Saccharophagus degradans 2-40: one gene and its partner. The protein of the gene in region 2 binds, or shares a complex with, the protein of the main gene of each other region. Links are inferred from orthologs where the notes say so. Each region holds a gene or a part of one and is shown on either strand. Other genes may lie near its edges.

Region 1 (3,656 bases), 2.5 Mb from region 2 along the record:
CGAGCAGATTGCTTTGATTGGTTAAATAAATGTCGCGAAGGGTTCGACCTAATAATGTTAGACCCCCCTACATTTTCTAACTCGAAAAAAATGAGTGATGTGCTCGATATTCAAAAAGATCAAGTGCGTTTAATTTCGCGTTGTATGGATATTTTAAACCCCGGTGGTACCTTGTATTTTTCTACCAACTTTAGGCAGTTTAAACTAGATGAACAAATAAGCACGCGTTACGTGGTAGAAAACATTTCGGCTGCAACCATCGATGAAGACTTTAAGGGCAACCCTAAAATCCATTACTGCTGGAAAATACAACATTAGCGATTTATAGCTGCTAATCGCTAGCGACTAACTGCCAGTTGGAACTAGCTGGCGATCAGCGCTTAGCTATTCGAACTTAGTTATTAGCCGTTGATATTTAGTAATTAAAAAACTGAAAAAATATGTCAAAACTTTTTAAAGTTAAAAGTAAGTACACTCCCGCAGGCGATCAGCCCACAGCGATTGAGGGCTTGGTTAAAGGTATAGAAGCGGGGCTAGCGCACCAAACATTACTTGGTGTAACAGGCTCAGGTAAAACTTTTACTATTGCCAATGTTATAGAGCGCATAGATAGGCCCACGCTTGTTATGGCGCACAACAAAACCTTGGCGGCACAGTTATACGGGGAGTTTAAAGACTTCTTCCCAGATAATGCTGTTGAATATTTTGTATCTTATTACGACTACTACCAGCCAGAGGCTTATGTTCCGTCTTCGGATACATTTATCGATAAAGATGCCTCGGTTAACGATCATATAGAACAAATGCGCTTATCGGCTACCAAAGCCTTAATGGAGCGTAAAGATGCCATTGTAGTGGCCACTGTGTCTGCCATTTACGGTTTGGGCGACCCAGAATCGTATTTGAAAATGATTTTGCATTTAAATCGTGGCGATACCATTGATCAGCGCCAAATTTTGCGTCGGTTAGCCGAAATGCAATACACCCGCAATGATATCGACTTTCAGCGCGGTACGTATCGTGTGCGCGGTGATGTAATTGATATTTTTCCCGCAGATTCAGAGCTAGAAGCGTTAAGAGTAGAGCTGTTCGATGAAGAAGTGGATAACCTTTCTATATTCGACCCCCTTACCGGTGAAGTTTTCCGCAAGGTGCCGCGTTTTACGGTATACCCCAAAAGCCATTACGTGACGCCGCGCAATAAAATTATCGACGCTATTGATGAAATAAAAGAAGAGTTAGCCGAGCGCTTACAGCAGTTGCGCGAAAACGATAAATTGGTGGAGGCGCAGCGCTTAGAGCAGCGTACCCGCTACGATTTAGAAATGATGCAAGAACTGGGTTACTGCAATGGCATAGAAAACTATTCCCGTTATTTGTCGGGTCGTGACTCTGGTGAGCCGCCACCCACTTTATTCGATTACCTACCTGCAGAAGCCTTATTGGTAATTGATGAATCTCACGTAACCGTGCCGCAAATTGGCGCCATGTACAAAGGCGACCGCTCGCGTAAAGAAACCTTGGTGGAATATGGGTTTAGATTGCCCTCGGCGCTAGATAACCGCCCAATGCGTTTTGATGAGTGGGAAGCGCGTGCACCACAAATGATTTTTGTGTCGGCCACACCCGGCAAGTACGAAGCAGAGCATCAAGGCCAAGTGGTGGAGCAGGTTGTACGACCAACAGGCTTGTTAGACCCCATCATCGAAGTGCGCCCCGCTACTAGTCAGGTGGATGACGCCATGTCTGAAATCACCAAGCGTGTAGCGTTGGAAGAGCGGGTATTAATTACCGTGCTTACCAAACGTATGGCAGAAGATTTAACTGATTACCTGCAGGAGCACGGTGTTCGTGTGCGCTACTTGCATTCAGATATCGACACCGTAGAACGGGTAGAAATTATCCGCGATTTACGTATTGGCGAATTTGATGTGCTGGTAGGTATCAACCTTTTGCGAGAAGGTTTAGATATGCCCGAAGTGTCTTTAGTGGCTATTTTTGACGCTGATAAAGAGGGTTTCCTTCGCTCCGATCGTTCACTTATTCAAACCATTGGTCGCGCTGCACGTAACGTAAACGGCAAGGCGATACTTTACGCCGAACGCATAACGGACTCTATGCGCAGAGCTATAGATGAAACCGAGCGTCGCCGCCAAAAACAAATAGACCACAACGAAAAGCATGGCATAACGCCAATAGGCATAACTAAAAGTATTGCCGATATTATGGAAGGGGCGAGGGCGCCAGGTTCGAAAAGTAGTAGCCGCAAGCGCGTAGCCGATAAAACGAAAGATTACGAAGTGGATATGAACAGCAGCAAAGATATTTGGAAAACAATCCAAGTAATGGAGAAAGATATGTTCCAGGCAGCCAAAGATTTAGAGTTCGAAAAAGCTGCCCAACTGCGCGATAAAATCAATTCACTTAAAGCAAAAATATAAGCCACACCAAAAACCAACTAGGGCTTAATGGATGTAGCCCTAGTTGCAGTCAGTTTATACCACCTATAGCGCCGCTCGTTTATGAGCACTTCTAGAAAGCGGAGGCAAAAAAGTGGTTAGCCCCCAGTATTGCAAAGTGCCTGTTACCACAAAGGTTGTAAAAATATCCGCAAAAGAGTGGTATTGCTGGTACACCATAAGGGCAAAATAACAGGCGCTGATTACCGCAACAGCTAATGCGGCTATCACCTCCCACTTCGATTTCACGCCTTTTACAAGGTTAATGTGCCGCGCCGTAAACAAAAGGGCGGTAATCAATATTGTTAACCCACCTGCAACCGCCGTGTGAGTGCTGTAATCCATCTGCCATTTTGGCCAAATGTTTAATGTTTTATCCAATGCCATACCGCCGTAGCTTACAAAAGCCACCCACAGCACGCTTGCCACTGTTCGCCATACGCAGGCCAGTGCCCACCTTTGCTGCCACCACAAGCGGGCAACGCATGCTAGGGCCAATATAAGCAGCAACGGTGTGTAGGCGTCTGCTATGGCATCTAACTGGTGGTAATAGGGGTTGGGTAGAGTTTCATTCATTTACTTATATTTCTCGCAGCTTCTTGTATACTAGTGGTCTAAATGACTGTATGGTTTTAGTGCGACTGTATGCTTGCAGTGCAACATACAGCGTTTATGGGCCTAAGAATAACAAAAGCTATGGGTCTAAACTATTGCAACCTCTACAACATTATTAACTTCAAGCGCTATTAGCGTTTTTGCTGAGGGTAATCGAATTTTATGCTGCGAGTTCACGTGTTCATTAAAACCACCTATCTTTTAAAGCGGTTTGCTATGTGCTGGCTAATCGCGCTTAGTTTGCTAACCAGTAATGCTGTATTAGCGCTAGGGGATGCAGGTTATATAAGTTTTAAAGCGAATGGCGGTGTGCGGTTAGCAGACGAGGAGCACCTGGCAAGCTTACTTGTAGATACCAACGATTATAAGGGGCTACAAAGGGCAGCGGCAGACTTGCAAACAGATATGCAGCGCGTAACCGGTAAGCTACCTACGTTGCACTCGCAGCTTAAAGATGCCGGTAGGCACGCTGTGATCATTGGGTCTGTAGGGCGCAGTGGGTTAATACAATTGCTTGTAGAGCAGAATAAATTGAATGTGGCAGACATAGAAGGGCAGTGGGAAGCCTACAAACTAGTGGTG
Region 2 (7,757 bases):
TGTTAACGTGCCGTAGCTGATGGTTTGGTGGTGTAAAGTTACAGGCCCTGCGCTGCTGGTTTTAATGCCTACCTGTTTTGCTAGTGCGGCGGGAATAGTAGAGCTTTCATCGTGGTGGTGTTCGTCGTCGTGATGATGCTCATCTTCGTGATCTTTATGATCATCGTGCTCGTTATGTGAATCTTGCTTGTGTGCGTGCTCGTGAGTATCGGCGTGGTCGTGTTTATCGTTATGTTGTTGCGAATAATATTGCTCTAACGATTCGTGTTCGTGCTCATGGTGAGAATGATGTTTTACGTCTTCTGTTTGGTGGTTGTGGCCTGCTTGCTCGGCATGGGCAGTATTTGTAATACCGGTATAGAGCAATGCGTGCATAGAAAGTATTAAAAACGTCTTGTTGTAGTTTTTCATAGTTGTTAATCCGTAATTATTTAGTGCTTTGGCAGCGCTTGCCCAGTTAGCTGTTCAATCATTGTTTGTTGATTGTGTGCATCTGCGGCGGTTTGAATGAGTTGGTGATTTGCTTCAAGTAAATCCTGCTGTGCGGCTAACCAATCGCGGTAACTGTAGCGTCCACTCTCGTAGGCTTGCTGAGTAAGCGCCAGCGCCTGTTGCAAGTTGGGCAGTATGTTTTGTTGTAGTGTATGTGCAGCGTTAATTGCGTTGTTGCGCAGGTGGTAGGCTTTAAATAACACTTCCTGCAGTTGCAGTTTTTGATGTTGTTGTTGATAGACAAGCTCATCTTGTTTGGCTTGCTGGGCATTCATTGAATGACGATTTCGCTTGCTACTGCCAAGCGGCATGCTCACCGCGGCGACTAAACCCGTGTCGCCGGTTGATGCAAAAGACCGAACGCCTAGCTGCCATTCGATGTCACTACTCGCTTGGCTACTTATTAATTGATACTGGGCCTTGGCAATACGCTGCTCGCTGGTTAGCTGCGCAATTGCGGGGCCTTGCTCAATACTAGCAAGCAAGTTTTGCCAGGTTTGCGCGGGTGCAAAGGTATAGAGTTCACCTTGTACTCTGTTAAAGCTAGCTGCAGGTTCGCCCCAGTTTTTAGCGAGTTGAGTAAAGCGTATTGTTAATTCGGTTTTCAGTGTTTGCGCTTGCAGCTTAGTTTGGCTAAGCGCCGCTTTTGCACGCAGTACATCGGCTTCTGGTGCAGCGCCCAATTCTGCACGCTTGGTTACACTAGTGAGAGTTGTTTGTGCGAGTTGTACAGAATAGTTTGCAAGGCTTACTTGTTCTTGAAGTGCCAGTGCATTTATAAAATCGCGCGAAAGATTGCCAAGTACGTCTAGGGTTTCAATTTGTTGTTGCGCTAAGGCTAATTGTTGTTGCGCATCGACAACGGTAATGCGGGCGTTTTGCTTGTCGCCAAGTTCAATTGCCGATGACAGCGCCAATGTAATCTCTGCCGAATCCGTACCGGCAATTTCGCCGCTGCCGGCAAAATTCTCGGCTTCTAGCGCCAAAGTAAATTGTGGTTTTAGTTGTGCTTGCTTACGCTGCGCGGTTAGCGCCTTATGTTTAAATTCAAAGCCGCGCAGCTGCGGGTTGTGGCTAAGCGTTTTTTCTATTGCCTGAGGCAAGGTTAGCGTTTGAGCGTGTGCGGTGCCAAAAGTTACCGCGCACAAGGTGGCGGCAAACACCAATAAATAGCGTATTAAGTGCATGGAGTTATCCTGCAGTTTAGTTTTAACAAAAGTTTGTAGCGTTATTTGTAGCGCTAATTGCGTACGCGCCAATTAAAAGGCGGTTTTGGGGTGCGAAAACTAAAGAATGGGAGGGCGGTAAAGGCTGGTGCTGCGATTAATGGGGGCGGCAGTAGCGTGCTGCGGAATTTGTATTGTGGGTGAGCTTATAACTAATACTAGCTCGCGACCAACAAAGGGCGTGCCGTGAGCGCCGTGGCAGCAGTGATGATCGCAGTTGTGACAGTCCGATGTACCAGAGTCGCTAGCTTGGCTGGCGCCTTTAAGGTTTACGGTGTGTAGAGAATTATCACTAAGGTGCTTGTCGGCCTCTAGCGCGTTACCTAGCTGGTGCCACTGATGGGCGTCTGCCATAGCCATTGTTGTTTGCAGGGCAAACAGGGCGAGCAGTATGTAGGTAAGGCGTTTTAGCATAACGGTATTAAATGGAGCCTGTTCCAGCGCGTAAACCTAAAGTTGGGTGGCCCATCCTAGCTATCTCTTCAAGTTAAATAAAGCCCGAAAGCCGCAATTTTAACTTTATTCGGTGAGTGGAAAGTGGGTGCCTAAGCTGTATTGCCCCAATCTTGGGCTGAGATTAGTAGGGATTAATTGAAATTGCTGTCTATTTATACATGTTTCCTCTCGCCAGCTTGGGCGAATAAGGTACAATGCCGGCCATGGACGTATCTTACTTACTTGACGGTTTAAATGAGCCCCAGCGCGAAGCGGTATCCGCCCCGCTGGGTAATATTCTTGTGCTTGCGGGGGCTGGCAGCGGTAAAACGCGAGTGCTGGTGCACCGTATCGCCTGGCATATTCAGGTGGAAGGCCTTTCGCCCCACCAGATTATGGCGGTAACCTTTACCAATAAGGCCGCGCGCGAAATGCGTTCGCGCCTAGATGAGATTATGGGTGAGCGCTTAGGCCCTAGTGGCGTGCGCAGTATGTGGGTAGGTACCTTCCACGGTATTGCTCACCGCTTATTAAAGGCCCACTGGCAAGAAGCCGGTTTGCCACAAAACTTCCAAATATTGGATAGCGACGATCAACTGCGCGTAGTTAAGCGCGTTTATCAAGAGCTGCAAATTGACGACAGTCGCTTCCCGTTCAAGCAAGCCCAGTGGTTTATTAACGGTCAAAAAGACGAAGGTATTCGGCCGCAATATATTCAAGAGGGGCACGACCCGTTCCTTGCCACCATGAAGCAGGTATACGCCGCCTACGAAGAAGCCTGCGCGCGTGCTGGTGTGGTGGATTTCGCCGAGCTGCTATTGCGATCCCACGAGTTGTGGTTAAAAAATCCCACGTTGCTTAAACACTACCAAAACCGTTTTCGCGCCTTGCTGGTGGACGAATTTCAAGATACCAACTCGGTACAGTATGCCTGGTTGCGGGTGCTGGCAGGGCCAGAGGGCTGTATTACGGCGGTAGGTGACGACGACCAATCTATTTACGGTTGGCGCGGTGCCAAAATAGAAAATATTCAGCAGTTTGAAGTAGATTTTAAAAACGTAAACACCATTCGCTTAGAGCAAAACTACCGTTCTACGGGCACCATATTGGAAGCCGCCAACGCGGTTATTACCAATAACTCGCAGCGACTGGGTAAAAAACTGTGGACATCGGGCGCCGATGGCGAGCTTATCGATTTATATTCTGCATTTAATGAGCAAGATGAAGCGCGTTATATCGTCGAGCGCATTTCTGAATGGGTGAAAGATGGCGGCGCTCGCGAAGACGTTGCTGTGCTGTATCGCTCGAATGCTCAATCGCGGGTGCTAGAAGAAGCGTTTATTCGCGAAGGCATGGCGTACCGCATATACGGTGGTCAGCGATTCTACGAGCGCCTAGAAATTAAAAATGCCCTGGCCTATGGTCGACTCATTTTAAACCGCCAAGACGATGCCGCCTTTGAGCGGGTTATTAACACGCCAACGCGCGGTATAGGCAGCAAAACGGTGGATACTCTTCGCCTAATGGCGCGCGAGCAAGGCTTTAGCATGTACGAAGCCATGTTGGGCGCTATTCGCAATGGTGTATTTACCGCTCGCGCAACAAATGCATTAAAAGCGTTCGACGAATTGTTAAAGCTGTTAGAAGCCAGTATTGCTGCGGCGCGCTTGCCAGATCAAATGGATATTATTATTAATGAATCTGGCTTAAAAGATTTTCACGCAAAAGAAAAAGGTGAGCGCGGTCAGGCGCGACTAGAAAACTTGAACGAATTAGTTGTGGCCTGCGGCGCATTTAATGCCGAAGACGACGAGATATCTCCGCTGGCAGAATTTTTAGATCGCGCTGCGCTAGATGCCGGCGATCAACAAGCCGATGAGTACGAAGATGCGGTGCAAATGATGACTCTGCACAGCGCAAAGGGTTTGGAATTCCCGCTGGTCTTCTTGGTGGGCATGGAAGAAAACCTCTTCCCCCATAAAATGAGTATGGAAGATGCCGGTGGCTTAGAAGAGGAGCGTCGACTGGCTTATGTAGGCATTACCCGCGCTATGAAAAAGCTGGTGCTTACCTATGCAGAAAGCCGCCGCATGTATGGCAACGAAAATTTTAATGCTATATCGCGTTTTGTAAGGGAAATTCCTAAGCAGCTTGTTGAAGAAGTGCGTATTAACACTACCGTTACACGCCCCAGTAGTTACTCCACATCCCCATTGTTAACCGGCACAACCTCTACAGAAGGTTTTAGCCTAGGCCAAAGTGTGTACCACCCAATATTTGGCGACGGAGTAATCTTGCAGTTTGAGGGTCAGGGTCCCAGCGCGCGAGTGCAGGTAAACTTTAGTACCGAAGGCACCAAATGGTTGGTGCTACAGTATGCGAAGCTGGAAGCTATTTAATCGCTAACGTTGAGTGGCTAATTGCAAACTCAAAAAAGTAAAAAAATAATTAAAGAGAATGGAAATGGAAACGAGATATTCACCGGCTTGGTTGCCCGCGGCATTGCTTGCGGCGGTTGCTATAATTGGAGTATTGGCTACTGCCTTGGTAGTGCAAAAGTGCAAGGCGCCCCATAAGCAGCAGTTGGTGGGTGATGTGGTGCAACAGCAGCACTACGAATGGAAAATGGTAACCACTTGGCCTAAAAATTTCCCCGGCTTGGGCTTGGCGCCAGAAAATTTTGCCAAAATGGTTAACACCATGAGTAACGGTCGTTTAACGGTGAGCGTGCATGGCGCTAACGAAATTGTACCGGCGCTGGGCGTGTTTGGGGCTGTGTCTTCGGGTAGTGTGCAAATGGGGCACAGTGCTGCCTACTATTGGAAAGGTAAAATCCCCGCCGCTGTCTTTTTTACTTCTGTTCCTTTTGGTATGAACGCGCAAGAGCTAAACGGCTGGCTGCACTACGGTGGCGGTTTAGAATTGTGGCGCGAAACCTATGCACCGTTTAATTTAATTCCTTTTGCGGCGGGTAATACCGGTGTGCAAATGGGCGGCTGGTTTAATAAAGAAATAAACTCTATAAACGATTTACAGGGTTTAAAAATGCGCATCCCTGGGTTGGGCGGCGAAGTGTTTAGCCGCGCTGGCGGTACGGCAGTGAATATCCCTGGCGGTGAGCTGTATACTTCGCTGCAATCGGGTGTAATAGACGCAACCGAATGGGTTGGCCCCTACAACGATCTCGCATTTGGTTTTCATCAAATTGCAAAATACTACTACTACCCAGGCTGGCACGAACCTGGCCCCACATTAGAAATTATAGTTAACAAAGACGCCTACAACAGCCTGCCTGAAGATTTACAAAAAATAATAGAGGTTGCCGCCCGCGCGGTAAACCAAGATATGCTCGACGAATACACAGCGCGCAACAATGCCGCGTTGGCAGAGCTAGTAGAAAAACATAATGTAGATGTACGGCCCTACCCCGATGACGTAATTGCCAGTTTAAAAACACTGTCTGAAGAGGTGTTTGCTGAGTTGGCCGCGGATGATAAACAATTCGCAAAGGTATATGCATCCTATAGCGACTATTTAACCAAGGTGCGTAAATACCACGAAATTAGCGAGGAAGCTTATTTTGAAAAGAGGTGAAGTGTGAAGGCTGCGAGCGAATAGCAAAGCTCACAGTTTAATTATAATAATATGAGAGATGACAATGAAAACTATAATATTAAAACGATTGCTAGTCGTTACCCTAATTGTGCTAACCCAAGCCTGTGCAGTTGTACTGCCAACAGAAACCAATAACCCCGTAAAGCACCCCTTTAAGCCCGGTGAGGGCGCCGTTGTTGTATCCATAACGTCTAATTCTGCTCAGCTAAATTATGTAAGCAAAATAACGTTAGAGCAGGTATTACCGCCTAATTATGCAAGCGGTGCTAAAAAAGCTACCCCCACGCAATACTATTTGAACGACATTAAAAACATTAATCGCGATACTAGTTTTCTTGCGGGTAACCTACCAGCGGGGGAATATAAGTTAGTCGCACTGCAAGCACCTGTGGGTGCGCCGGGTACTGTGTCGTACTCGCTAAGAAATTTTAATACCTCTATCGTTGGCAATATTGTAGTAAAGCCAAATCAAATATCCGATTTAGGGCGCGTAGTGCTTACAGCTATAAACCTTAATGCTGGTATTGGGCGAAGCAAGCAGTATTTAGATAACGCAGAGCTTATTAAAAAATACTTGCCAGAGTGGACAGCCATAGAAACCTACACAGTGGATTCCGGTTGGCTAGAGCCGCGCAAAGACATTGATATCGCCGAGGGCTTTGCAACGATTTATCCGATAGGCATGAACGCGATAACCGATTTAGAGGCCGGTTATGTTGCTGGTGCGAGCCGCATGGGCACCATGCATGTTAGAACACCAAAGGGCTTTTGGAAAACAGTTGTACAAGCACCAGACTTTTTGCCTATTCGCTCTATAGCACTTCACCCAGATGACAATGTGCGATTTATTGTTGGTGCCGAGAGCGCAAAACTATTCAAAATAAACAAAGAATTTGAATTTATAGAAATAGATACAGGTAACCTTGTTAACGGTACTATTTTATTTATTGATCAAGATAAACAAACAAAGCGCTGGTACTTGGGTGTGCGTCAAGAGGCGCGCAGTGCCGATGATAAGCCACCAACATTGGCCGTCTATTATTCTGACGATTTAGAGTCGGGTGATTGGACTGCTTTAATAGAAGCATCGGTAGCGTGGAGCGCGTGGAGCGGCGAAACATATGCTTGGGTTTGGCCGCGTTCTAATGGTTTAGGTTTTGCCTCTACAGAAACCAGCTCGGTACATTGTTTTGATTACGTCTCACAAGCGTGGACACAATACCCCATACCAAACGATCAGCGCTTAATAGGGTTAACGGGCGGCGCCAACGATTCTATTGGCGTGTTGGCCGGTAAGAGTGGCGGTTTTGCCGGTGTATTTGCCAATACCTACTACACAACAAATTGTGGGGAGAGTTGGGTGCAAACCTATTCGCCTTATAAAGTTAAAGCTTCAGCGCCGTTAATGTTAGCCGACGGTACTGTTTTGGAAAAAGGTGGTGTATTTAGAGATGGTGGTATTTATGCAAGTAAAACACCGTGGGAAAAAGAAGGCTGGCAAAAAATATTAGATGACTCTGTATTGGCTGAATCAATTTACCTTACTGAAAAAGGTGACTTAATTATGATTTCTAACGGCCAGTGGGGGTGGGAAGCCATTCGCGGTTCGAGCGATGGTGGTAAAACCTGGACAATAGAAAAAAGTAGTTACAGCCAAAAAATGCAGGACGCAATAGACGGTAAAAAACAAAACTAAAGAAGAGTCTTGCTGGTATTAAATTGTAGGCCCGATAAGGCGAAGCCGCCATCGGGCTTTTTTATTCAGAAGTACCTTTAACAATATTAGCGTAGCGCAAGAGGGAAAACATGAACTATAAACGTTATGGTTATACTAGCCCTAAAAATCACGCAGTGGTTGGTTCGCCTAAGGTATTAGAATTTTACCTATTGTTTGGCGTGATGGCGTTTTCGTTTGGGATGCTGTATTACAATTTTGTTGGCTTATATATAGCTAGTAGCTTTGCATATGCTATTGCAGTAATACTCGGG

What was found. The genes of interacting proteins can lie anywhere in the genome.
Region 1: the proteins of uvrD (region 2) and uvrB are in contact, whole or in part, in a crystal structure (PDB 7EGT), measured with the Thermus thermophilus proteins. The link is inferred for Saccharophagus degradans 2-40 from one-to-one orthologs. Residues at the interface, in WP_096412145.1 of Thermus thermophilus: His654, Arg656, Phe657, Gln666, Asp668, Glu669, Lys680, Arg681, Leu682, Ser683, Lys685, Tyr686, Ala687; in WP_096411307.1 of Thermus thermophilus: Glu23, Leu25, Arg26, Asp27, Gly28, Glu29, Arg30, Phe31, Arg55, Glu326, Asp327, Phe328, Glu379, Ser382, Gln383, His398, Gly400, Arg401.

Annotation. Positions count from the first base shown.
Region 1 is NC_007912.1:2,237,239-2,240,894, forward strand. What follows is about bases 1-2,940. They hold uvrB (excinuclease ABC subunit UvrB), read left to right. Parts: upstream 1-440; coding sequence 441-2,441; downstream 2,442-2,940. Other genes in these bases: rlmKL (bifunctional 23S rRNA (guanine(2069)-N(7))-methyltransferase RlmK/23S rRNA (guanine(2445)-N(2))-methyltransferase RlmL), read left to right, coding at 1-318; SDE_RS09180 (hypothetical protein), read right to left, coding at 2,505-2,940. In the rest of the region: more of SDE_RS09180, read right to left, coding at 2,941-3,035; SDE_RS09185 (glycosyl hydrolase 115 family protein), read left to right, coding at 3,291-3,656. UniProt on the Escherichia coli protein: The UvrABC repair system catalyzes the recognition and processing of DNA lesions. A damage recognition complex composed of 2 UvrA and 2 UvrB subunits scans DNA for abnormalities.
Region 2 is NC_007912.1:4,759,929-4,767,685, reverse strand. What follows is about bases 2,057-4,964. They hold uvrD (DNA helicase II), read left to right. Parts: upstream 2,057-2,377; coding sequence 2,378-4,552; downstream 4,553-4,964. Other genes in these bases: SDE_RS19655 (TRAP transporter substrate-binding protein), read left to right, coding at 4,611-4,964; SDE_RS21645 (hypothetical protein), read right to left, coding at 2,057-2,132. In the rest of the region: SDE_RS19675 (efflux RND transporter periplasmic adaptor subunit), read right to left, coding at 1-411; SDE_RS19670 (TolC family protein), read right to left, coding at 432-1,679; more of SDE_RS21645, read right to left, coding at 1,779-2,056; more of SDE_RS19655, read left to right, coding at 4,965-5,747; SDE_RS19650 (hypothetical protein), read left to right, coding at 5,812-7,464; SDE_RS19645 (hypothetical protein), read left to right, coding at 7,575-7,757. UniProt on the Escherichia coli protein: A helicase with DNA-dependent ATPase activity. Unwinds DNA duplexes with 3'-5' polarity. Translocates on single-stranded DNA with 3'-5' polarity. Initiates unwinding more efficiently from a nicked substrate than double-stranded DNA.